DNA from 2 places in the Actinoplanes lobatus genome. Region 1 is predicted to be linked to the other one. Evidence: riboswitches for the same ligand, from Rfam matches in the RefSeq annotation. Region 1 holds a riboswitch; the other holds the start of a gene.

The links. Region 1 has a riboswitch for thiamine pyrophosphate ahead of BJ964_RS13425 (thiamine phosphate synthase). Riboswitches for the same ligand answer to the same signal wherever they lie in the genome.
Region 2: another riboswitch for thiamine pyrophosphate. It lies ahead of BJ964_RS16300 (ECF transporter S component); the one in region 1 lies ahead of BJ964_RS13425 (thiamine phosphate synthase).

The regions. Positions count from the first base shown of each region.
Region 1 covers NZ_JACHNC010000001.1:2,893,189-2,896,586, reverse strand. The annotation lists gene thiO (glycine oxidase ThiO) at 1-1,029, opposite strand; gene thiS (sulfur carrier protein ThiS) at 1-4, opposite strand, end outside; gene BJ964_RS13425 (thiamine phosphate synthase) at 1,026-1,607, opposite strand; TPP riboswitch at 1,601-1,711, opposite strand; gene BJ964_RS13420 (ABC-F family ATP-binding cassette domain-containing protein) at 1,746-3,392, opposite strand.
Region 2 covers NZ_JACHNC010000001.1:3,498,727-3,502,124, reverse strand. The annotation lists gene BJ964_RS16315 (hypothetical protein) at 1-179, shown strand, start outside; gene BJ964_RS16310 (DUF6328 family protein) at 159-665, opposite strand; gene BJ964_RS16305 (alpha/beta fold hydrolase) at 697-1,512, opposite strand; TPP riboswitch at 1,607-1,709, shown strand; gene BJ964_RS16300 (ECF transporter S component) at 1,780-2,370, shown strand; gene BJ964_RS16295 (ABC transporter ATP-binding protein) at 2,374-3,398, shown strand, end outside.

The sequences.
Region 1 (3,398 bases):
TCATCCGAACCTCCCGGGCGCGAACGCTTCCAGCAGTGGGTCCGCCGAGCCGGTGAGCACCAGGTCGGCGATGAGTCGTGCGGTGATCGGGGCGAGCAGGATCCCGTTGCGGTGGTGGCCGGCCGCGACCACGGTCCGGTCGTCGAGGTGGCCGAGCAGCGGTGCGTTGTCCGGGCTGCCCGGCCGGTGACCCACGGTCCATTCGGTGATCTCGTGCTCGGCCAGGCCGGGCACCAGGTCGAGGGCGGCCCGCAGCAGGTCGTGCACACCGCCCGCGGTGATCTGCCGGTCGGCGCGTTCCTCCTGGGTGGCGCCGACCACGACCTCGCCGTCGGCGCGCGGGACCAGGTAGACGTGCCGCCCGTCGGCCGCGCCGTGGATCACGTGGCGGAGCAGGCCGGGTTCGCCGCGCAGGCGCAGCACCTGGCCCTTCACCGGCCGGATCGGCAGCCCGGTGAGGGTGGCGGTCCCGCAGCCGGCCGCGACCACGGTCACGTCCGACTCGATTTCGGACAAGTCGGAAATCTGGCGGGCGATGATGCGCCCTTTCAGAACATGCCGCAGCGCGCCGACCACCTTGCGCGGGTCGACCTGGATCTCGCTGGGCGCGAAGGCCCCGGCCCGCACTCGCGGCGACAGTGCCGGTTCACGTTCCCGCAGCTGGGAGCCGCTGAGCCGGGCCAGTTTCTGGTGCTTCCACTCCCGCGCGCAGTCGGCCACGTCATCGGCGGTGAGCGCCACCGAGAGAGTGCCCGCCTCGTCGTAGCCCACGTCACCGAGCCGTCCCGCGAACGACGGCCACAGCTCCCCCGAGGCCTCCAGCAGGCGGGTGAGGTACGGATACTCGAAGGCCGACTCACCACCGGGCGCCAGCATCCCGGCGGCGACATGCCAGGCCCCGTCCGACCCCTCAGGTGACGGGTCGTGGACGGTGACGTCGGCCCCACGGTCGAGCAGCTCCGCGGCGATGGCGAGCCCGATGATGCCGCCCCCGACGACGGCCACACGCGGGCCGGATCCGGCGGTCATCGCAGAACCGCCAGGAAGTCCGCGGCAGCTCCCTTCGGGTCCGCCGCGAAGGCGGAGACCGCCGCCACCCCGTGCACCGCGAGAAGCGGCACCCGGTCAGCGGTGATCCCACCGATCGCGAGGACCGGCGTACCCGGAACCGCACCGGCGACCGCGGCGATCGCGGCCGGCCCGAGCGGTGGTGGTAGCCCGTCCTTCGTGGAGGTGTGGAACGCCGGCCCGGCACCGAGGTAGCTCGCCCCGGCGGCGACGGCCGCCCGCGCGGCCGCGGGCGTCCGGCAGGTGGCGCCGACGATCGCGGCCGGCCCGAGGACCCGCCGGACGACCTCGACCGGCAGGTCGTCGGCGCCGACGTGGACGCCGTCCGCGCCCGCCGCGAGAGCCACCCCGACCCGATCGTTGACCAGCACCATCGTGCCGGCCGGGCGACAGATCTCGACGGCGGCGGCGGCCAGCTCGTACGCCCGGGCGTCGTTGCTCTTGACCCGGATCTGCACCGCGATGTCATCGAGCCCCGCGACGCCGCGCACGACATCGATGGAGTCGGTTATGACATGGATGCGCGGAAAACTGTGCACGAGGCACTCCTCCCTGCGCCGGCATTATCCGGATCAGGTTCGACGGTCGGGGGCCGCATCAGCCCCCCTCTCAGCCCGGTGCCCGGACTCCCGTGGGGTTGGTTGTAATCGGACCCTAACCGGTCCGTCACAGGAAAACTAGCGGACGTCCCAGACCGGTTCAGGGACCTCCACAACTTCGTTGTCGCCCCTGAACAGCAGGAAACGGTCGAAGGATCTGGTGAACCAGCGGTCGTGCGTGACAGCCATCACCGTGCCGTCGAACGCCTTCAGCCCCTCCTCCAGCGCCTCCGCCGAGGCCAGGTCCAGGTTGTCGGTGGGCTCGTCGAGCAGCAGCAGGGTGGCCCCCGACAGCTCCAGCAGCAGCACCAGGAACCGGGCCTGCTGCCCACCGGAGAGCGTGCCGAACCGCTGGTCCCCCTGGGCCGCCAGCTCGTACCGGTTGAGCGCCTTCATGGCGCCGGCCCGGTCCATCCCGGACCGGTGTTCGTCGCCCCGCCACAGGATCTCGACGAGCGTCTTCTCGACCAGCTCCGGCCGGTCGTGGGTCTGCGAGAAGTGCCCGGGCCGGACCCGCGCGCCGAGCCTCGCCACCCCGTCGTGGGCCACGTACGCCAGCGGCGCCCCGTCCACCGGCTTGTGCTCCAGATCCGGGTCGCTGCCGCCGGCCGCGAGCAGCCGCAGGAAGTGCGACTTGCCGGTGCCGTTGGCGCCCAGCACCGCGACCCGGTCGCCGTACCAGATCTCCACGTCGAACGGGAACGTCAGGTTCTCCAGCTCGAGCCGCTCGCAGATGACCGCCCGCTTCCCGGTCCGCCCACCGCGCAGGTTCATCTTCACGGCCTGGTCCTTGGGCGGGAGCGGCGGCGGCCCGGCCTCCTCGAACTTGCGGAGCCGGGTCTGCGCGGCCTGGTAGCGCGAGGCCAGCCCGTCGTTGAAGGCCGCCTTGTTCCGCAGCGTGAACACGAGCTCCTTGAGTTTCTCGTGCTCCTCGTCCCAGCGCCGCCGGTTCTCCTCGAGCCGCTCGTGCCGGTGCACCCGGGCCTCGTGCCAGGAGGCGAACCCGGCCGGATGGGTCCACGCGCCGCCGCCCTCGACGGCGACCACCCGGTCCGCGGTCTGGGCCAGCAGCTCCCGGTCGTGCGAGACGTACAGCACCGACTTGTTCGACTCGCGCAGCCGCTGCTCCAGCCAGCGTTTGGCGGGCACGTCGAGGAAGTTGTCCGGCTCGTCCAGCAGCAGCACCTCGTCGGCGCCGCGGAGCAGCAGGTCGAGGGCGAACCGTTTCTGCTCGCCGCCGGAGAGGGTCCGCACGATCCGGTTCCGGGTCTCCTCCCACGGCCGGCCGAGGATGGACACCGCCACCGTGTCGAACAGCACCTCGGCGTCGTATCCGCCGACCTCGCCCCAGCCGGCGAGCGCGTTCGCGTACGCGATCTGGGTCTTCTCGGTCTCGTCGAGGGCCGCGGTGGCCGTGCGCAGTCGCTCACCTGCCGCGCGCAGCGCGGGTGGCACCAGGGAAAGAGCAAGATCCTCAAGGGTACGGTCGTCGCCGATCATCCCGATGAACTGCCGCATGACACCGAGCCCACCGGATCGCGCGATCACGCCGCTCTGTGCCGGGATGTCGCCCGCCACCATCCGCATGAGGGTGGTCTTGCCGGCGCCGTTGGGCCCGACGAGCGCCACCTTCGCGCCCTCGCCGACCCGGAACGACACGTCGGTGAAGAGCTCACGCCCGTCCGGGAGCACGAACCCGGCACCGGCGACATCCACGTAACCCATGCCGGG
Region 2 (3,398 bases), 610 kb from region 1:
ACGACGCGGCCGGCCGTGACCTGCTGGCGCTGCGCGCGCTGGCCGGCCGCCCGCTCAGCGAGCTGACCAGGCTGGGCCCGGACATCGCCCAGAGCTGGCGGGCCGGTGACGCGGCCGCCGTCGAGGCGCTCGCCGAGCTGGAGTTGCGGGCGCTGGGCCTACGGGTCCACCGGCGCTGAGCCGTCCTCGTCCTCACCCCATTCGCGGTGGGCGAACGGCAGGATGGCCCAGAAGGTCAGGAACCAGCCCGCGGTGACGACGGTCAGCGGGATCGCCCACATCCAGTCCAGCAGGTAGTCGGTGATCAGCAGGACGCTGCTGACCATCGAGATCAGCATGAAGGCCAGGCCGCCGGACGCCATCCTGTGGGCGTGGCGGACCAGTTCCGGTTTGCGGCCCTGCCGGAACAGGGCGCGGTGGAACGCCACCGGCGAAATGATCATCGCGGTGGCGAACGCCGCGCTGATCAGCGCGACGATGTAGGTCTCCTTCTGGAAGGCGGTGGCCTTCGGGAATCCGCTGCTGAACGGCAGGGTCAGCAGGAACGCGAAGAGGATCTGCACTCCGGTCTGCGCGACCCTGAGCTCCTGGAGCAGGTCGCCGAAGTTGCGATCCCAGCGCTGTTTCTCCGTCTCACGGGGGGTGTGGTGTGTATCGACCGCCATGCCGTTGGGGCGTTCCCCGCCGCAGGATCCGTCAAACGCCGATCCGCGCCAGGACGGCGTCGGCGAGCTCGCGTGGCGCCTGTTCGGGCACCCAGTGGCTGACCCCGCGCATGGCCACCATCTGGTAGTCGCCCTGCGCCCAGTCCCGGGTCCGCAGCGCGGCGGTGAGCCCGACCACCCCGTCCTGGTCGCTCCACACGTAGGTGGTCGGCACGGTCACCACCCCGAGCCCGGAGTACTGCTCGCTGGTGACGGCCCGGTACCAGTTGAGCCCACCGGTCAGCCGGCCCGGCTCGCGCATCGCCGCCACGTACTGTTCGGCGCGCATCCCGATGGGGCGCAGCATGAGCCGCAGGAGGAACGAGTGCCGGGCGGACAGCACCTTCTCGGCGATCGCGGAGCGGAACAACCCGAAGTAGGCGAGCCGGGCCCGCTGGGAGGGCCGGACCCGGATGGCGAGCAGCAGCGCCCGCGGGTGCGGCACGGAGATCGCGGTCAGGGTCCGGACCCGGTGCGGGTGGTGGACGGCCAGTTGCCAGCCCACCTGGGCGCCCCAGTCGTGGCCGACCACGTGGGCGCTCTCGACCCCGAGGGCGTCGAGGACGGCGATGGCGTCGTCGGTGACTTCCGACATCCGGTACGCCTCGACCGCCGTGGGCCGCGCGCCGGGCGAACATCCGCGCTGGTCCAGGGCGTAGGTCCGCAGCCCGGCCTCGTGCAGACGGGGCAGGATCAGGTCGAACTCACGGGAGTCCTGCGGGAATCCATGGAGCAGGAGGACCGGCTCGCCGTCCGCGGGTCCCCCCTCGTGCACATCGAACGTCATGCCCCTGGCCTTGACCTCGATCACGTGATCACTACCTCCCTGTGCCGCGCTGCTACCAGGTGTTACGGTCATCGAAGCACATCCACCGAGGCCCTGCCGCGACAGCGGCCGGGCTTCGATCCGACAGGGGAGCGCACAGCGCTGAGAGTGCGGGCGACCGCAGACCCTCGTACCTGATCTGGGTAATGCCAGCGCAGGAAGTTCGGTCCTCTCCAGCCGCGTCGTGCCCGGGCACCGCCGCTCGGGTCGCGGCGTGCGTCTCCTCCCGGTGTCCGCTGGGAGGCGTACATGAAAGACAACAACCCGAACCGGTGGCGCACGATAGACATCGTGATCGCCTCGGTGATCGCCGTGGCGTTCGGCGTCATCTTCTGGGCGTGGGGCAACCTCTGGGTGATCACCGAGGGCGCCTTCGCCTTCTTCCCCCCGTCCCAGACCGTGCTGTACGGCGTCTGGCTGATCCCGGCCGTGCTGGGCGGCCTGATCATCCGCAAGCCGGGCGCGTCGCTCTACACCGAGCTGGTGGCGGCGCTCGTGTCCGGGCTGCTCGGCAGCACCTGGGGCTTGACCGTCGTCTGGCAGGGCCTGGCCCAGGGCCTCGGCGCCGAGCTGGCGTTCGCGGCGTTCCGCTACCAGTCGTTCAAGATCGGCACCGCGCTGCTGGCCGGCACGTTCACCGGTGTGAGCGCGGCGATCTTCGACTTCTTCGTGTGGAACTCGGAGACCGCCCTCTGGTCGTACCGGATCCCGTACGCGCTGATCACCGTCCTGAGCGGCACCGTGATCGCCGGCCTCGGCTCCTGGGCGCTGGTCCGGGCGCTGGCCCCGACCGGTGTGCTGGACCGGTTCGGAGCCGGCCGCGAGCGGGCAACCATCTGATTCATGAGTGAGGTTCGGCTTCGCGGCTTCGGGTGGCGGCACGCCGGTCGCCGCGCCTGGGCGGTCCGCGGGCTGGACCTGGAGATCCGGCACGGCGAGCGGGTGCTGCTGCTCGGTCCCTCCGGGGCCGGCAAGAGCACCCTGCTCGCCGCCCTCGCCGGCCTGCTGCCGGAGGACTCCGGCGAGTCCGAGGGCGCCATCGAGATCGACGGGCTGGACCCGCGCAAGGCCCGCGAGCGGGTCGGCATCGTCTTCCAGGACCCGCAGACCCAGCTCGTGATGGCCCGCAGCGGCGACGACGTGGCGTTCGGGCTGGAAAATCGGGGGGTGCCGGCCGGCGAGATCTGGCCACGGGTGTCCGACGTACTGGATCGCGTCGGTTTCCCGTACCCCGTCAACCGGCCCACCGCCGCGCTCTCCGGCGGTGAGGCGCAACGTCTCGCCCTGGCCGGGGTTCTGGCCCTGCGGCCCGGACTGCTGCTGCTGGACGAGCCGACCGCCAACCTCGACCCGGCGGGCGCCGCGCTGATCCGGGACGCGGTCGCCCGGACCGCCGATCCCTCGACCACGCTGATCATCGTGGAACACCGGGTGGCCGAGGCCCTTCCGCTTGTCGACCGGGTCGTGGTCCTGGAGCCGGGCGGTGGCGTGCGCGCCGACGGCACGCCCGAGCTGATCTTCGCCGCCTACGGCGACAAACTCGCCGGCGAGGGCGTCTGGGTGCCGGGGTTCAGCACGCCGCCGGTCAAGGCCGCCACAAAACCGACAGACGATCTGGTACGCGTGACGCGCGCCGAAGTCACGAAACGCCTCCCACCCGTCTCGCTGTCCGCCGGAGCGGGCGAGGTGGTGGCCGTGACCGGGCCCAACGGCGCCGGCAAGTCCACGCTGGCGCTGCTGCTCGGCGGGCTGCTGGCGCCGACATCCGGCCGGGTCGAGGCGTTCGGTGACCCCCGCCCGCCGCACCGCTGGCGGGCCGCCACCCTGACCGGGCGGATCGGGTCGGTCTTCCAGAACCCGGAGCACCA